2 regions of the Salinivibrio sp. KP-1 genome follow, and region 2 is predicted to be linked to the other one. Evidence: predicted binding sites of a transcription regulator. Region 2 holds the regulator's gene; the other holds the start of a gene.

Region 1 (9,897 bases), on a different contig from region 2:
TGAAGTTGCGCTTCATCTGGGTATAGGCCGAGCTCTTGACCCAGTTTTAAATCGTCGCAATGCCAAAAGCCACGAATGGTTGGCATATCATGGGTGGAAAGCGTCGCCATCGCCTGCTCGGTATAGTGCGCCGGAGAAATAAAGCCCCCGTCCTCTTCTGAGGTTTCAAAGAAGAATACCTTGTAGGAATGCACGCCCGCATCCGCAAGTAACGCACCAATTTCATCTGGGACCGTCCCCAAGTCCTCGCCAATCACACTGCATTGATGACGGTGCGACTCAAGCGCTAAAATCGCGAGCATATCTTTAACGGGATAGTACAGGTAAGCGCCCTCGGTGGCATTTTTTCCCTTAGGGATCCACCACAAGCGCAGCAAGCCCAGTACATGATCGATACGCAACGCCCCACAATGACGCATGTTGGCCCGCAACAACTCGATGTAGGCATGATAGCCAGTGTGTTTCAGTGCTTGCGGATCAAATGGCGGTAAGCCCCAATTTTGCCCCCGAGGTCCCAACACATCCGGCGGCGCACCGATACTGGCATCCAGTACTAAGGGCGAGTTGTCCGACCAGGTTTCGCTACCCGCATCTGACACCCCAACAGCGAGATCACGGTACAAGCCTAGCGACATCCCCTGCTCTTCAGCAATGGCTTGTACCTCTTCCATTTGACCTTCGGCAATCCACTGTAAATACATGTACAGTTGGATGTCGTCACTGTGCTGCTCGATAAATGCTTGCGTCGCTGCATTTTCATAGCGACGATATTTTTCAGGGAATACGGGCCAGCCCCACGCATGAGGGTCTTCCGCGCGTAAATGTTGATGCAAGGCATCAAAGGTGGCTTGCTGTTTTAAGCTCTCTCCGCCTTTTTCAATAAAGTCTAAAAACGCACGGCCACGTCGAGTCTGTTGCAGCAGTTCGCGTTGCTTAAACTCTTGAAACAACAAAGGCAATACGGCCATTTTTAGCGCGGCGACTTCGCTATAATCGACCCAGTGAGTATCGCGCACTGCTTGCAGGCGACGCTGGAACTCGGCACTGCCCACGAGTTGCTGCGCACGGGCGCTCAAACAAAACTCACGAACGTTGCTCACATCAATGTACAAAAGATTAAGCCAGCGGCGTGATGAGGGACTATAAGGGCTCGCGGCTTCTGGATTAGCAGGGAACAACGCATGAATGGGGTTAAGGCCAACAAAGTCCGCGCCACGCGAGGCGAGCTCACTGACCAATTGTTTCAAGTCACCAAAATCACCAATCCCCCAGTTGTGAGGGGTACGCAGTGTGTAGAGCTGAATACTCGGGCCCCACATTTTTTTGTGTTGATCCAGTTCAGGTTGTTTATAGCATTGAGTAGGCGCCATGATGAGCGTCATTTGGTACGGTGATTGACGCCGTTTACGTATCACAGAAAGGCGATGATAGCCCCACGGTAGGGAGCAAGGCAGGCTAAACACTAATGGGCCGCCATTACTGCGCTCATCGCGAACGATTTGTGACTGTAAGTAACCCTCGAAGCACTCGCCCTGTTCGGTTTCCAACCGCCAACTAAAGTCACTTTCTCGCGCACTGGTCCCTAAATGAAGCGCAATTTCGACTGGCTCATTCTCCTGTACCACTTGCACGGGCGCGAGCACATCCGCTTTATGTTTCTTCGCCGCCGATGCCAATAACGCCTCGTCATTTCGTGTGTCATAGCCAAGTGACGTTAGTAAGTCATGTAAGGTACTGTCCGGCACGGCCGCTTCTGAGCCCCATGCACTGATATAGCGATCAGCGAGGTTGGCCATTTGTGCGACTGTCTTCAATGCAGATTCTTTCATCGCTTTCTCCGAGGGGTCTGCCCCCTTCTTTTATTGGGCAATATTGTTGTCATTATTGTTAGGTGGCAAGGCTCATTCCTTGCCACCGATAAGGTTGTTAACCCATTATTTGCAATTAGCGCTTAATCGCTTCTAACTGCCAAATGTTAGTAACGTAATCGCGAATTGAGCGGTCTGAGCTAAACTTACCGACCAACGCGGTATTCAAAATCGCTTTACGTGCCCATTGCGACGCGTCACGGTAATCACGGTCAATGTCATTGTGTGCGCGCACGTAATCGGCAAAGTCAGCCAAACACAGGTACGGGTCGCCGCTACCCATGACACTGTCAAAGACAGGACGCAACGCCCCAGGCTGACCTGGCGTAAACGTCTCATCCAACAGACTGTCCAAGGCGGCCTTCAATAGAGGCTGGCTATGATAGACCGCTTCAGGCTGATAGCCTTTTTTGCGCAACGCCGTGACGCCATCGACATCAAGACCAAAGATATAGATGTTGTCGTCACCCACTTCTTCACGGATTTCCACGTTCGCGCCATCCATGGTGCCAATGGTGAGCGCGCCGTTGAGTGCCATTTTCATGTTCCCCGTGCCAGACGCTTCTTTACCGGCCATAGAAATCTGCTCAGACACATCGGCAGCAGGAATAATGATTTCCGCCATACTGACACGATAATCAGGAATAAATACCACTTTGAGCTTGTCACCGACTCGTGGATCATTATTAATGGTTTCAGCCACCTTATTAATCGCATAGATGATCGATTTTGCTAATTCATAGCCAGGTGCCGCTTTCGCAGCAAAAAAGACCACACGCGGCGCCATATCGAAATTCGGCTCATTGATGAGGCGCTGGTACAGTGAAATGACGTGTAATAGATTAAGGTGCTGGCGCTTATATTCATGCAGGCGCTTAATTTGTACATCAAAAATCGCATCGGTATTTAGGGTGATATCGAGGTGCTCTTTGACCCATCCCGCCAAACGCTGCTTGTTGCGCTTTTTGACATCCATAAACGTCTTTTGAAAAGCAGTGTCGTCCGCGTATTGTGCAATCTGCTCGAGTTGCTCCAATTGCGCTGGCCACTGCTCACCGATTTTCTCACTGATCAAGTTGGACAAATCAGGATTACAGAACTTCAACCAACGACGCGGTGTGATGCCATTGGTCACATTTTGAATGCGCCCTGGGTATAGCGCGTCAAATTCTGGGAATAAATCACGCTTAACCAACTGAGAATGCAAGGCGGCAACGCCATTCACCGCATAAGAGCCAACCACACATAAATTAGCCATGCGCACCATGCGCTCACCTTTGTCGTCAATCACAGACAACACCTGCTTTTTGGCCACATCGCCGGGCCACTTCGCTTCTACCTCTTGCATGAAGCGATGGTTGATCTCAAAAATGATCTCCATATGACGCGGCAGCAAACTGGCAATCAGCGCCTCACTCCAGGTTTCCAGCGCTTCGGGCAGTAAGGTGTGGTTGGTGTAAGCAAAGGTACGACTGGCGATGGACCAAGCCTCATCCCAGCCCAGACGATAATCATCCAGCAATACGCGCATCAGCTCAGGAATAGCGATGGTGGGGTGAGTATCGTTCAACTGAATGGTTTCGTAGTCTGGCAATGCGGCCAATGCATGCCCTGCCTCTAGATGACGACGGAGAATGTCTGCTACAGAAGCTGCACTGTGGAAATACTGCTGCATTAAGCGCAATGTTTTACCCGCATCGTGGTTATCGTTGGGGTACAAGACTTTGGTCAAATTCCCTGCAGCGATGGCGGATTGCTGAGCCTGGGTATAGTCACCGTCATTAAAGGCATCAAGGGCAAACGGCGTTAACGCCCGTCCTTCCCACAGGCGCAATGGGTACACAGTATTGCTTTGATAACCCACAATCGGCAGATCCCAGGGCATGGCCTGGATTTTCATGCCCGGCACCCACTGACGGTACGTGTGCCCTGAGTCCTCAATCACCTCTACATGGCCATAAAAACCAATGGTTTGCGCTAAGTCAGGACGTACCACTTCCCACGGGTAACCTTCAGGCTCACGCCACGCATCCGGTGCTTCTTGTTGTGCGCCCTCTTTGAATGACTGGCGGAACAAACCATATTCATAGTGCAAGCCATAGCCGACCGCAGGATACTGTTGGGCCGCCAATGAATCCATAAAGCAAGCGGCGAGACGCCCCAAGCCGCCATTGCCCAAAGACGGATCACGCTCTTGTTCAAGTAAATCCGTTAACCCGAGGCCAAGCTCACTCACGGCATCGGCAATCGCATCGTACAAGCCCATGCTAATTAAATTGTTGCCGGTTAACCGACCAATCAAAAACTCGAGGGATAAATAGTTAACACTTTTAGCTTGTTTAATGGCTTGATCGTGTTCAGTGGCTACCAGATCACTCGTGGTATGTTCGGCTAATGCACGGCCCAGTGCGAGGTACCAGTCGCGCAGCTGAGCGGTGTCTGGTGCGTGACCTAACTGGGTTAGGTGTTGAACCATACTGATTTTAAACGCACTTTTATCAAACGCATGTTGCTGTTTTGGTGTCATGTCGTCGCTCTCGATAATGGAATGAAACCTTGATGGTTATTCATCCTGCCCAACCCGAGCACGGCAAACATCCTCCCACGTCATTCTCATCAAAGGAGGAGACCACAGGGCGTAGAGAGCCAGGTCACATAGCAATAGTGAGCCGCCTCTCATCAAATCCATGAGCAGCCCTTTATCGAGTGACCTAAGTCACGCTATGAAACAAAAAAGGGGCTACGTCCACGGTGAAAAACATCGCTTTCCTTTTGTGATTTTTGTGCGCTAACGCAAATTAAGCCCTAATAAACCGAGATGGATGTGTATCTCAATCATTAAAAAGGCCACCAATATGACGTTTAAGTGATATAAATCACAATTAAAAGGCGTAGCTGCACTAAATTGGGGCATCCGTTAAGAGATCAGGGATAGATCATAGTTTGTGCGTTTGAAGTTACATACACTGCAATCAGGACAGAGGTGCGCACCAAAAAGGTCGCACCGCATTTGCAGTGAAGGACAGTGTCTTATGTGGATCCCATCAAAGCTGACTCGGCCTGGACGGCTTTATAACGCGATATTACGCCCGCGTGTGCTCGATATTTTACAACAAGCCCCTCACTATAAGCTGGTGCTGTTTCGCTCTCCGGCCGGATATGGCAAAACCACCATGGCTGCACAATGGCTCGCGGATCAATCCAATGTCGGCTGGTTTAGCATTGATGATAGTGACAACGACAGCTTTCGCTTCATTAACTACTTACTGCAAGCGCTGCACCACGCTACCCAAGAGGGCTGCGCCAACACGATAAAGCTGGCGGAAAAACGCCAATTCTCATCACTTCGTGCGCTCTTGTCTGATGTCTTTGCTGAACTGGCAGGGTTTCATGCCACTAGCTATTTGGTGTTGGATGACTATCAGCTCATTGATAATGAGGAGATTCATGAGGCGATGCGCTTTTTCATTAAGCACATGCCAGATAATCTCACTTTGGTGGTCACCTCACGCGCCAACCCTCCACTGGGCACCGCGAATTTACGCGTACGCGACTTGATGATTGAGATCGGCAACGAGCTTCTCGCGTTCGATAACGAAGAAACGACGCGCTTTTTTAATCAACGTGTCGACGATGGCGTGGATGAATCCACGGCGAACGCATTATGCAACTACGTTGAAGGTTGGCCGTCAGCCTTGCAGCTCATTGCGATTCAAGCGCAGCACCAAAAGCGTACCCTGATGCAAAGCGCCGCGTCTTACGCTGGTTTTAACCATGCCCACCTTTGGGACTATTTGGCCGAAGAAGTGTTTGATTTGCTTGATGCTGAGACACGACAATTTCTCATGAAAGTCTCCGTATTAGAGATGTTTAATGACGAGTTGGTTTTCGCACTCACTGAACGCGAAGATGCATTGAATATGCTCGAGTCACTGAATCGTTATGGCTTGTTTATTTATCCACTTGAGGGAGATAACAACTGGTTCCGATTCCACCATCTATTCGCGGAGTTTTTGGCTCATGAGCGCCAAGCACGGATCCCTCACCAACAACAACCCTTGCATAGACAAGCCGCACTGGCATGGTTGAAGTTACAATCTCCCCATCAAGCGTTGCGTCATGCACGCTACGCCAAAGACGATGCATTGTTGGCCGATATACTCAATCAGCACGGCTGGCGTATGTTTAATCGTGGTGAATTGTCGACACTAGAAGCCGCGATTATCAAACTCAGTGACGAGCTTTTATACCAATACCCAAATTTAAGCCTGCTACGTGCTTGGTTAGCCCAAAGTCAGCACAGGTATCATGAAGTTGGCGAACTTTTATCCAGTGCAGAAAAAGCCTATCAAACCCGACAAATCCCACTTGATATCGATTACCAAGGCAATGCCAATGCGTTGCTCGCCCAAGTGGCCATTAACGCGAATAATCCTGAGCAGGCGATGCAGCTGGCAGAAAAAGCGCTCGAGCAACTCGATAGCGCCAATTACCGCGGTCGCATTGTCGCTACCTCGGTTGTGGGAGAAGTGAATCATGTGCTCGGTGAGCTGGATCGCGCCTTATCCATGATGCAACAAACCGAGAAATTAGCGCGGCAACATCAAGTTTACCATCAAGCACTTTGGGCGATTTTACAACAAAGTGAGATCTTACTTGCGCAAGGCTATGTGCAAGCCGCGTTTGAGTTGCTCGACAGCGCCGATCAGCTCATTGAGGATCAACAACTGCATCAAGTTCCTCTCCACGAGTTTGCCTTACGTCTCCGTGCCCAAATCTTATGGTGTTGGAACCGGCTTGATGAAGCCGAAGCTTGCGCCTACAAAGGACTGCAGGTTTTAGAAAATCAGCCACCGAGCAAGCATTTGCATAGTTACTCCATGCTCGCACGCGTAGCCGTTAGCCGCGGCGAGTTAGACAAAGCGGCAAAAAGCATTGAGCATATTGAACACCTTTTGCGCGAGTCTGTTTATCACGTTGATTGGACCGCCAATGCATCATTGTCGCTGTTACTCTATTGGCAAGCCAAAAATGAACTCACCAACATGGACGAGTGGTTACACCAAGCCACTCGCCCCGCTACCGCCTGCAACCACTTTAGTCAGCTTCAGTGGAGAAACATTGCCCGTGCGCATCTGCATTTGGGTCAGTATGACCAAGCACGTCAAGCGGTTGATTTTCTGCGCCGCGAAGCAAACAAAGCCAACTTGGTGACCGATAAAAACCGCAATTTGATTGTTGAAGCCGTCCTTGCCAGCAAAGAGCAAGAGACAGAATATGCCAAAAGCCTCTTGCAAGATGCGCTGATCCTCACCAATCAAACCGGCATGATGGGTAACTTTTTGATTGAGGGCGAGGCGCTCTCCCCGCTCCTGCATGCGTTAATTGAACAACACGCACTCGGCGCCCTCGAACGCCACCGTGCGCAGCAACTCCTCAAGGAAATTGCGAGCCATCAACGCTCTCGTTCAACGCACTTTGATGAAGCCTTTGTCGAAAAGCTGGTCAACCACCCTAACGTGCCAGAGCTCGTGCGAACCAGCTCATTGACACAACGCGAGTGGCAAGTGCTCGGCTTAATTTATTCAGGCTTCAGTAACGAGCAAATCGCCCATGAGTTGGATGTCGCGGGAACAACGATCAAAACCCATATTCGTAATTTATATCAAAAGCTCAATATCGCTAACCGCAAAGAAGCGGTCGTCACCGCCGAAAACCTTTTACAACTTATGGGGAATTAGTCAACCCTGTCTACGCCCTCAGGCTTTTCTGGGGGCGTAGAGGCCTCGCGCTCTCCCCCTACCTTTCGTGATACTTTGCTGAATTTCATCATCTTTTTTGTAATGACACGCTGAATTTTAACCCGATCACGCATGGTAGATGCCCTCCTTGAGTAAGCTGCGCTCAGTATTGATAAATGAGGAAAGATCAATGAAGCGCACTCACCTTTTGCAACCACTCGGCACACCGGTCGCCGTTGCAGCTACCATAGCGTTAGCGGGTTGCAATATCGAAAACGACCCCAATTTGCCCCCTAGAGATGCGGGCACTAGCGATGCCAGTGTGCTATTTGCTGACGCCGATACCCTGCTCACTCATCAAACCAACGCCACCTCGCTCACCTTGTATTACTCCGCTGATGGCACGATGCGCTATAACCCGGACACGCAGCAAGTGGAAAACGCCACTGCGAGTGTCGAATCCACCCTTGCCACCCGCGATAATTGGCAGACATCGTTTCCCCATTTGCAAGGCGACGTTAAAGGGTTCGACTTTGACTTTGTTAGCGCCAATATTGCCCTGAAGCAGTGGCTCAAAGGACAAATTCTCGCCATCGCCAAAGACGGCGACACCGTACTAACCGCAACCGATGTGCAACCGGCGCGGGCGCTTGATGCCTTGTATGCCGAACACGCCGAAAAACTTACCTATGGTGCCATCCCTGACGCGGGACACACTGAATTTCGTCTTTGGGCTCCCACCGCACAGCAAGTCTCGCTAGTGCTCTATCAATCGGGGAGCGAACAAAACGCGCCAAAGCAGCGCCAAACACCCATTAAAATGGACTTCGACGCCAACTCAGGAAGCTGGCATGTTGCCACCACCGCGCTGAATCATGGCGACTATTACCGCTATCAACTATCGGTCTATCACCCAACCACACATCGTATCGAGCGTCTCGAAGTCACTGACCCTTACTCACATAGCTTATCGACCAACTCTAGCTATTCACAGGTGGTGGATCTAAATGCGCCCGCGCTTAAACCCAGTGGCTGGGATACGCTGAGTGCACCTTACTCGCAGCAAAACCCTGCCAACAGCGTGATTTATGAGGCGCACGTGCGTGATTTTTCCGCGCTCGATCAATCCACACCAGACAATCTGCGCGGTAAGTATCTGGCTTTTACCCAAAATAGCACCGCCCCGGTCAATCACTTAAAAGCGCTTTCTCAATCCGGCGTTACCCACTTACACCTGCTCCCCGTGTTTGATATTGCCTCCATCAACGAAGACACGGCGCAGCGTATCGATTTAACCGATCGTTTCTCCACGCTATGTGACAAAGCACCTTCGCTGAAAGAGACGCCAAGGCTGGCGAGTGAGTGCGACAACAATCAAACCATCCAAGCGGTATTAATGGATTTAGCCACCCAAGACAGCGCTGACACTCCCTATGTGCAAACGGTGATAGCAGCGATGCGTCAACACGACAGCTTTAACTGGGGTTACGATCCTTTCCATTACACCGTGCCCGAAGGCAGTTATGCGACCGAGCCTGAAGGCACCGCGCGTATCCTCGAGTTTCGTAAAATGGTCATGGCAATTAAACAGAATATCGGCATGAATGTGGTAATGGACGTGGTCTACAACCACACCCACCAAGCAGGCTTAGGGACCTATTCTGTGCTGGATAAAGTCGTGCCTTGGTATTATCAGCGCCTTAACCCCGTCACTGGGGACGTTGAGCAATCCACTTGCTGCTCAAACACCGCGCCTGAGCATCGCATGTTTGCCAAGCTGATCGATGACTCGATTGCCACCTGGGTGAAAGACTACAAAATCGATGCCTTCCGTTGGGATTTGATGGGTCATCATCCGCTGGCCCAGATCGAGCACACACTTGCCGTTGCCCGCGCCATCAACCCAGATGTGTATTTCTATGGTGAAGGTTGGAACTTCGGTGAAGTCGCCAACGATCGCCAGTTTGTCCAAGCTACCCAAACAAACCTTGCAGGCACAGGCATTGGCTCGTTTTCTGACCGACTTCGGGATGCGGTTCGCGGCGGCGGTCCATTCGATGGTGGCGAGTACCTACGCAAAAACCAAGGCTTTGGTAATGGTCAATGGGTCGCCCCCAATGATTTACAACAGCAAAACAGCGGGGAAAGAGCCGGTGCCCTGCATAATGCCGATCTCGTTCGTTTGGGTATGGCGGGTAACTTAAAAGATTTTCAGTTACAGATTGCCAATGGTGATGTCGTGCGCGGTGACGAGGTCGATTACAACGGTCAACCGGCTGGCTACGCAA
Region 2 (9,897 bases):
GAAAGCGAATACGGATGATTTAGCGCGCACCATTGCGGAAGAGACGGGCAAACCATTCTGGGAAACCAAAACCGAAGTCGGTGCCATGGTGGGAAAAGTGGCGATCTCATTACGCGCTTACCACGAGAGAACGGGCTCACGCGAGAAGGACGTCAATGGCACGCAAGCGGTGTTGCGCCACCGCCCGTTAGGTGTGATGGCGGTCTTTGGTCCCTACAACTTCCCGGGTCATCTGCCCAATGGTCACATTGTGCCTGCGCTTTTAGCCGGTAACAGTGTGGTATTCAAGCCGTCAGAGTTGACGCCGAAAGTGGCGGAGAAAACACTGGCGTATTGGCTAGAGGCGGGGCTGCCACATGGCCTTATCAATTTGGTGCAAGGTGGCCGTAATACCGGTGAGGCTCTAGCGCAAGCGCGCGGCATCGACGGACTGCTATTTACCGGTAGCGCCAATACTGGCCATATTCTCCACCGCCAGTTTGCCGGTCAGCCTGATAAGATGCTCGCACTTGAAATGGGGGGAAATAATCCCTTGGTGGTCAGTGATCAGTTTGGTGATTTAGAGGCCACCGTGTATACCATCATTCAGTCAGCGTATCTTAGCGCCGGTCAACGCTGTACCTGTGCGCGCCGCTTGCTGTTGCCTGAGGGGGAAGTGGGTGACAAGATCTTGACGCGCCTAGCTCAATGGACAAAAACCGTGCGTGTAGGCGGTCAGTTTGATGATCCGGCTCCGTTTATGGGCGCACAGATCTCAGTGGCGGCAGCGGAAGGCATCCTGGCGACACAACAAAAGCTTGTTGATCTGGGCGCGAAGCCAGTGATTGAGTGTGAACATCAGCATGATGCGGTGATCTCGCCAGGGATCTTGGATGTCAGTGGTATCCAAGACTTACCGGATGAAGAGTATTTTGGCCCGTTGTTGCAAGTGCAGCGTTACCAGGATATGGCCGATGCGGTCACCAAAGCCAATGACACCCGTTATGGATTGTCTGCCGGGCTTATCAGTGAAGACGATGGTGAATGGCAGTATTTCCTTGACCATATTCGTGCAGGGATTGTTAACCGCAACCGTCAATTGACCGGAGCCAGTGGCGATGCGCCATTTGGTGGGCCAGGTGCTTCGGGGAACTTACGCCCTAGCGCGTATTACGCGGCAGATTATTGTGCTTATCCCATGGCATCCATGGAGGGCGAGCAGGTGATGCTTCCCGAGACGTTCGCCCCCGGTATACCGACTCAACAGGACTAAGGAGAGCAACATGGACAGTGGCCAAGCGTTATTCGACAAACTGTGGCAGGACTACATCAACCGCCTATGCCCTTCGGCACATAAGGTGCATGCCTTATTAGAGGAAGGGCAACCTTTGATCAATGATCATATTGCCTTACGGACATTTGGTTTGCCTAAGGTTGGGCTAAAGGTACTCGCGCGTCCATTTCTCGCCTTGGGGTATCAGCAAAAAGGTGACTATACCTTTGAAGCGAAAAAGCTCAATGCCTGCCATTTTGAGCACCCCGATCCCTTGATGCCGAAAGTCTTTATCAGTGAATTGATGGTCGAGCAATGCTCGCCCGCGCTTCAGGCGATTGTTGAGAAGCTGGTGGCACAAGTTGATGCGTCGTCACTTACAGGCAGCGATTTTCTCCATCAGGGCCGCCTATGGGATATTGATTGGGCAACCTATCAAACGCTTGCCGAAGAGAGTGAATATGCGTCTTGGGTGGCGGCACACGGTTATGGTGCGAACCATTTTACCGTGAGTGTGAATCAGCTGAATGCGCATGATGATTGCCTCTCGGTGAACAACCGATTGCGCGATAATGGCTTTGCGATTAACGAGTCAGGCGGGGAAGTCAAAGGGGATGCATCTGTGTATCTGGAGCAATCCTCCACCATGGCTGACCGCGTGCCCGTTACTTTCTCCGATTGCACGCAAACCATCCCGGGTGGCTTTTACGAGTTTGCCAAGCGTTATGTCCTGCCCAATGGTGAACTTTACCAAGGTTTTGTGGCTGCTTCGGCAGACAAAATCTTTGAAAGCACCCACTAGTTATTCGTTCTTGAACGAATATGGGGCGACGCCCTATGAAAAGGGAGTGTGTGATACGCTCCCTTTTTTATCGTCTATTGGGTCTCGATGTCGAGCCAAAACGTGTCTGGAATCGCTTGTGTTTCGTTGCTTAAATGCGGGTTGTCGACTCGGATGACAGTACGCTCACCAATGTTCGCCTTTTCAAAGGTTTCCTTAACTAAAGGCGCATTATTGAAAAACTCGATGAATGACCCATCTTGGTATGCCGTTTCAAAGGCGCTATTCAACATCTCGGCGACGTCAGCATGTTGCGGAGACACAAACAGGAACATTGGGAAGCGATAGATCAGCATCAGGTGTGGGTCAACTAACAGATTACCGTATTGCGGCCGCTCGGCTAATTCACTAAAAGGCTCAATCAAGGCACGAGGGAAGAGATCGGCCCGGCCCGTATCAACCACTTTGAAAATGTTTTCAAAGCTCGATATTTCACGTACGCGAAATCCCGCTGAGTTAAGCACCTTGACGTCGGCCCAACCTTGTCCCTGAATCATAGTCAGAGACTGCAAGTCACTCGCGCTACTTATCTGAGCAAGTTGGGGCTCGGTGGCTTGATTGGTAATAAACAGGCGATGGCCGAGTAAGCCACGAAACACGGGATAGCGAACGGGGATCAATTCAGCTTCCAGTGTACGGTCGGCACCAAGCCAGTCGACGGTGAGCTTGCCTTGCTTGAGCATTTCCACCTTACGAGATTGAGAGCCAATTTGGCCGTCAAAGGCTTGTAAGGTAACAGATTCTCCCGACTTTTCGGCAAGAAACTCGATGAGCTCAATGGCATAGAGATCAAGGGCCGAGCCGGCGCGTGGCTCGGGGTGGACAATCGTCGTATTGGACGCAGCATGGACTGAAAACACAGAGAGCGCGAAGGCGGTGAGGGTAACCATGAGTTTTTTCATAAACGACACCTTGTTAATTTTATGTTAACTATGTCGTTTTGAGTGTAGAAGCAATCCGCGTGCTTGCCAGATAATGGAGATAAAAAAACCGACGCCAGGGCGTCGGTTGGTGATACAGAGAGCGGCGCGATTAGCGTGTGCCGTATACCACGATGGTTTTACCGTGTGCGGAAATGAGGTTTTGCTCTTCAAGCATTTTAAGGATACGTCCCACTGTTTCGCGTGAGCAGCCAACGATTTGGCCAATTTCCTGACGGGTGATCTTAATCTGCATACCATCAGGATGCGTCATGGCATCAGGCTGCTTCGCCAAGTTCAACAGGGTTTGCGCAATGCGCCCTGTGACGTCCAGGAAGGCAAGATCCCCCACCTTTTGGCTCGTTACCTGCAAGCGGCGCGCCATTTGTGAGGACAAGCGCATCAAGATATCAGGATTCACTTGGATAAGCTGGCGGAACTTTTTGAATGAAATTTCTGCCACTTCACACGGTGATTTGGCGCGTACCCAAGCAGTGCGCTCTTGGTCTTCTTCGAAAAGCCCGAGCTCACCGATGAAGTCACCTTGGTTAAGGTAAGACAGGATCATTTCCTTGCCTTCTTCATCTTTGATCAGTACGGCCACAGACCCTTTCACGATGTAATACAAGGTCTCCGCCTTTTCACCAGCATGGATAAGCGTGCTTTTCGACGGATACTTATGAATATGACAATGTGAAAGGAACCACTCGAGTGTAGGGTCTGTTTGAGGTTTTCCTGGAACCATATAACTTATTTCCTCTGCATGTGTTGCCCGGCAACAACGTCCTATCTTTGTCTGAGGGGTAACCCATCAGATCATTGCACAGAATACGAAGTCTGAACGCGGGCTACAAGCTCACTGTATGTTAACAAGAGTGTATCTTTTTTTGTTGGTGATTTCTTGATTTTGATCTAGGCCAACCGCCTAAAAAACTGGCAAAAACGTGGCTAAGATCACGGCTTGAGAAGTAATACATCATGAATGCGCTACGCCTCAGCCAATCTTGCCTTTTTCTATCAATTGCTGGATCAATGGACGGATGATCAATTCCATTGCAAAGCCCATTTTTCCTCCCGGCACCACTAAGGTGTTATGGCGCGACATAAACGACCCGGTGATCATTTGCAACAGATAAGGGAAGTCGACGTTTTTCATGCCACGAAAGCGGATCACCACAAAGCTTTCATCCAAAGACGGAATCCCTTTGGCATTTAATGGGTTTGAGGTATCTACCGTGGGAACGCGCTGAAAGTTGATATGGGTGCGAGAAAACTGCGGGGTGATATAGTGCAGGTAATCATCCATTGAGCGCACAATCGAGTCGGTCACCGCTTCACGAGAATGGCCTCTATCGCGCGTATCACGGACAAATTTTTGAATCCACTCTAAGTTGACGATGGGGACCATACCAATCAAGAGATCGACGTGCTGCGCAACGTTGACGTCACCGTCGACCACGCCGCCGTGCAACCCTTCGTAAAACAATACATTGGTATTGTCGGCCAAGTCTTGCCATGGCGTGAAGGTACCAGGCATTTGGTTATAGGGCACCGCTTCATCAAAGGTATGTAAGTAGCGGCGGTACTTCCCGGTGCCTTGGTCACCATATTCACGAAAAAACTGTTCCAGCCGAGGGAAGTCGTTGGCGGTGGGGCCAAAATAGCTGATATGTTTACCTTGCTCACGCGCTTTACGGATCTCGACGTCCATTTCGGGACGGGTAAAGCGATGAAAACTGTCCCCTTCTAGCCAGGCCGCTTTGATGTTCATCATTTGGAACATCTTTCGGAAGGCTTCCGAGGTGGTGGTGGTGCCAGCCCCTGACGAGCCGGTGACCGCAATAATTGGATGTTTAGCCGACATGACGCGCCCTGTCATTCAGTCTGAATTTGTATCGCGATACGGCGAGTACTGCGATGCTAGGATCCGAGTGCTGCTTTACGACGAATATCCACTGTCTCGTGCAACTCAGAATACACAATCACGGCTTCTCCGGATTGCAGTTGTTGGCGAACGTCCTCCACTTTTTGTGCAAAGCTGACTTCTTGCTCACCATAATCGGTTCCTTCCCGTAACACAAAATGCTCAATTAAACCTGTGAGTGTCTCGTCGGGAATCGATTGCCATGGAACCATCATACTACATCACCTTTTATCGATCTCAGGATGGCATGCTAGGGTGCCTGATGTGAATGTTGTGAATTGGCTCGCATTTTACCCGATCATTCCGCGTAATGCAGTGGTTCTCTACGCTTTCTTGATCGTGCGCGTGTCACTCACACGATCCGAATGAGGTGATTGTACGGGTAGATAAGTGGCAAGCCAGTGGGGGACGGCGTGCTCAAGCCAAAACTGTGGCTGTCGCCAACTACCGGCGACAAAGCCAACATGGCCGCCATGCTCAGTGAGTTGGTAATCAATGTTTGCGGGTAACGGGGACGTAGGGATCACCGCGTCGGTCATAAAAGGGTCGTCTTTGGCATGAATAATCGCCAGTGGGGCCTTGATGGTGTCGAGCACCGATAAACCACTGCAGGCGCGATAATAGTGGTGGGCATCGTCAAAGCCATGAAGCGGAGCGGTGACGGTTTGGTCGAACTCGAACAGGGTGTTTATCGCCGGGCGCTCCCCCGCGTGCCATCGGCCTACTTGCTGATGCCGTGTGAGCTTTTCCGCTAGGGTTTGTCGCATCGAGCGCAATAAATAGGCTTGATAAACACGGGAAAAGCCTTGCTGGATACGCATCGAGCACGCGGCAAGATCAAGTGGCGGCGACACGGCGCAGCCACAGGTCACGATGGGATCATCGTGATAGTCGGCCAGGTAACGCACCAGCATGTTTCCCCCCAAAGAGACCCCGACTGCGCCAATTTGACTCTCTGGATAGGTTTGACGCAAATGGGTGAAGAAGGCACGCGCGTCCTGGGTTTCTCCCGAGTGATAGGTTCGCGCGGCACGATTGAGGCGGCCACTGCAGCTGCGAAAGTGCATCACCACGCCGCACCAACCTTGGCGTTGGAAGGCCGCGAGCAAGCCGTTGGCATACGGGCTGTCAAAACTGCCTGCTAAGCCATGGAATAAAACAACAATCGGTTGTCCAGGTTGCGGCTGATGCGTCCACGCCAGATCAACAAAATCGCCATCGGGCAGGTCAAATTGCTGCCAGCGAGGGGTGAAAAGCGGGGCACGACGCAGAAAGCGAGGCAACAAGGTTTGCAGGTGCGCATTCCGCGCGCTGGGAATGGGTTTAAACGGTGTCATCATGGTTGCTTCCCTGTTCCTCGGCGGGTGTCACCTTCAGTGATGTGTATAGGTTGCGTGCTGATGGTGACAACTGACGGCAATAGTAGGCGAGAGGAGAGGCGGTGTCCGTGAGCCAGGTTTGACGATTCAGGGCATCGACTAAATCTTGCTGTTGGAATTTTTCTAAGCTGAGCTCGAAGTTAAGCATTTTTTTATATTGCCCACTCCCGACACGCGGCTTGATGTCACGCCGTAAATGACGGTAAGCAATCAGTAAGTGCTCAGAGCGGCTCAATGCGTGCTTCAGTTGTGTGAGGCTCTCGGGCGCAAGACCATAGCCGTGCTGTTCAATCCAGGCGAGTAATAAGGCAAGGTTGACGTTGCCTTGATGCTCGTCTTGGAGCCTGAGGCAAGCTTGCTTCACCTCTGGCTTGCCATAATGATGTAAACAAAACTGCCATAGGTCGGCGGGGTTCGCCATCCCAGGGGTTAGTTTTGATTGAATGTCGCCTCCAGGGCTTCCAGCTCTTCTTGTCGCTCCATCCATTCTTGTTCCACCTCTTCGAGCGTCGATTTGGCATCCGCTTGACGTTGCAATTGCGCCGTGAGTTGCGCCTTATTATCAGTGTGATAAATGTCAGGGTCCGCCAACTGATTTTCTGCGTCAGTGATAATGGCAGAGAGTTGCTCTATCTGTGTGTCGAGATTGTCAATTTTTTTCCGCAAAGGCGCGGTTTGCTTGCGTAACTCGGCATCGCGGCGTTTTTGCGCTTTGCGATCCATCTGTGTTTGTTGCGGCGCTGTTTTCTCCGCGGCCGCTTGTTTTTTGGTCTCGGCGCGATCGGCGCGCTGTTGATCGGTCAGCCAGCGATGATAATCGTTCAAGTCTCCATCAAAGGGTAGCACTGCGCCATTGTCGACCAAGTACAAATCATCGGTGGTGGCGCGCAGCAAAAAGCGATCGTGACTGACAATCACCATCGCGCCCTCGTAGGACTGTAAAGCAAGTGTCAGCGCTTGGCGCATATCCAAGTCCAGATGGTTGGTTGGCTCATCAAGTAACAATAAGTTCGGCTTTTGCCAGACCAGTAAGGCGAGCACAAGGCGGGCTTTTTCTCCGCCAGAGAAGGGGCCAATAGGCTCGAGCGCCTTGTCGCCTTGAAAGCCAAACCGGCCGAGAAAATCACGCAAGGTTTGCTCAGCGGTGGTGGGAGCCAACCGGTTTAAGTGCTGAAGTGGTGTATCGTCGATGCGTAACGTATCGAGTTGGTGTTGGGCAAAATAGCCAATTTTCACCCCTTGTGAATAGGTTAATTCGCCCGCCATGGCGGGTAAGCTGCCCGCGAGGAGTTTAATCAGGGTCGACTTACCCGCACCATTGCGCCCCAGTAAGCCAATGCGCGCCCCCGGCACCAGGTTAAGGCGAATGTTTTCAATAATGGGCGTCTTATCATAACCGGCCGCCACCTTGTCCATCATTAAAATGGGAGTGGGTAAGGCATCCGGTGTGAAGAAGGTAAAACTAAACGGATTATCGTATTGCGCGGGCAATACTTTCTCCATGCGCTCGAGCGCTTTAATCCGGCTTTGCGCTTGGCGGGCTTTGGTCGCTTTGTAGCGAAAGCGGTCAATGTACGATTGCATGTGGGCAATTTGCTTTTGTTGCTTTTCGTACTGCGCCTGTTGTTGGGCCAATTTTTGCGCGCGCATCTGCTCAAAGTCAGAATAATTACCGGTGTATTCATTAAGTTGTTGATGCTCAATATGAATAATCCGGTTGACGACAGGATCCAAAAAGTCCCGGTCGTGGGAGATCAACACCAAGGTGCCTGGGTATTGTTGTAACCATTTTTCCAGCCACATCACCGCATCGAGATCCAAGTGGTTGGTCGGCTCATCCAGCAACAATAGATCAGAGCGGCATAATAGCGCTTGTGCTAAGTTCAGTCGCATTCGCCAGCCCCCTGAGAATTGGGTGAGCGACCAGTGGACTTGGGGTTGGCTAAAGCCCAAACCATCAAGCAGACTCGCGGCGCGAGCTTCAATGGTGTAGCCACCAATGGCATCCAATTTGTCGTGTAACATCGCCACCGCGTTACCATCATCACGGGCTTCGGCGTCGCGTAGGGCTTGTTGGAGCTCGCGGTATTCGCTGTCGCCATCAATGACATATTCAAGGGCGCTTTTATCAAGTGCGGGGGTCTCTTGCGCTACCCAAGCCACTTGCCATTGGCTTGGGTAATCACAACGGCCGGCATCCAGGGATAATTGGTGGCGGAGCAAGGCAAACAGGCTAGATTTGCCACAGCCATTTTTGCCCACCAAGCCGACTTTATCGCCTGGTGAGATAGTGGCTGAAGTGTGGTCAAGCAGGGGCTTACCACCACGAAGCAGTTGAATGTCGGAGAAGCGAATCATGATTACTCAGTCTGTCTCGGGTTGATGGATGCGCATTGTTGCGCGGTCGTTATACCAGCTTGATACAGGGATTGCCAAATTCTACCGTGTCATCCTACTGGTCAGACACAGACGGGGCATATTTGTGTGTTAAAGTTAAAAACACGGAATAAATGAACAGATTGCGTTCTGACCATAATCATAAGACAAGGAAGCCTATGCCCCGAGATAAGGCTGAAAGCCCCTCTCTTCCCAAGGTACTGGTGATTTTTGCTCACCCCGACCCCGATGAATCTGTTGCTAATCGTCGTTTAATTGAGGCCATTACTCCGCTGGCCCATGTCACCGTGCACGATATTTACGCTGCATACCCTGATTTTGTGGTGGACGTCCATCATGAGCGCGCGTTGGTCACTGACGCCGATGTATTAGTCTTTCAGCATCCACTGCAAATGTATTCCTGTCCGGCGCTGTTAAAAGAGTGGATAGATGTGGTGCTAGGGAAAGGGTTTGCACATGGTCAAGGTGGGGATGCGTTGGCAGGTAAAACCTGTCGCTTTGTAGTGACCACCGGGGGGGCGGCCGAAGCGTTTAGCCAACAAGGTTACAATAAATATTCGATGGCCGAGCTCTTGCAACCCTTTGAATTGACCGCCTCATTATGTCGGATGTATTGGATCCCACCGTTGGTCTTGCACTGGGCGCGTCGCGTTGGCGATGCCGATCGCGAGGCGTTTGCCGAGATTTATGCCGATTGGCTCGCCGATCCGCTGGTGCAACAAGGAGGAGAGGATGGATAACAACCTCTTATCGGTGGCTTTTGTCTTTTTATTGGCGGCGGTGATTGCGGTTCCGTTGGCGCAGCGCTTGGGCATGGGCTCTGTCCTTGGCTATTTGCTGGCAGGCATAGTGATCGGGCCCTGGGGGCTGGGCCTAGTCCGTGATGTGGATGCGATTCTCCATTTTGCGGAGTTCGGCGTGGTGCTGCTGCTTTTCCTGATTGGCTTGGAGTTGAACCCGAAAAAGTTGCTCCAGATGCGACGGCCGATTATCGGACTTGGGGGCAGTCAGGTCGTGGTCACAGCGTTGTTTATCGGTGTGATTTGCGCATTGGTAGGCTTGACACTCTCGCAAGCGTTGGTGATTGGGGTCGGCTTGGCGCTTTCTTCAACCGCGATTGCGATGAAGATTATTGAAGATCAACGCCTGATGCGCAGCGAAACCGGGCAAGCGGGGTTTGCGGT

What was found. Region 2 encodes CRP, which controls carbon source genes, mostly activating them, when cyclic AMP is high. Its sites were predicted from a motif close to TGTGANNNNNNTCACA; they were not measured.
Region 1: the regulator CRP is predicted to act here: its motif matches at 4,734-4,749, upstream of malT (HTH-type transcriptional regulator MalT).

What each region holds. Positions count from the first base shown of each region.
Region 1 is NZ_LAQR01000048.1:579,639-589,535, forward strand. It holds gene malQ (4-alpha-glucanotransferase) at 1-1,829, opposite strand, end outside; gene WN56_RS15945 (glycogen/starch/alpha-glucan phosphorylase) at 1,945-4,395, opposite strand; gene malT (HTH-type transcriptional regulator MalT) at 4,901-7,609, shown strand; gene pulA (pullulanase-type alpha-1,6-glucosidase) at 7,800-9,897, shown strand, end outside.
Region 2 is NZ_LAQR01000036.1:164,587-174,483, forward strand. It holds gene astD (succinylglutamate-semialdehyde dehydrogenase) at 1-1,252, shown strand, start outside; gene WN56_RS09510 (DUF1338 domain-containing protein) at 1,263-2,054, shown strand; gene WN56_RS09515 (hypothetical protein) at 2,129-2,995, opposite strand; gene crp (cAMP-activated global transcriptional regulator CRP) at 3,126-3,758, opposite strand; gene WN56_RS09525 (phosphoribulokinase) at 4,008-4,877, opposite strand; gene WN56_RS09530 (YheU family protein) at 4,934-5,152, opposite strand; gene WN56_RS09535 (hydrolase) at 5,261-6,277, opposite strand; gene WN56_RS09540 (TIGR02444 family protein) at 6,261-6,803, opposite strand; gene WN56_RS09545 (ABC transporter ATP-binding protein) at 6,746-8,674, opposite strand; gene kefG (glutathione-regulated potassium-efflux system ancillary protein KefG) at 8,872-9,453, shown strand; gene kefB (glutathione-regulated potassium-efflux system protein KefB) at 9,446-9,897, shown strand, end outside.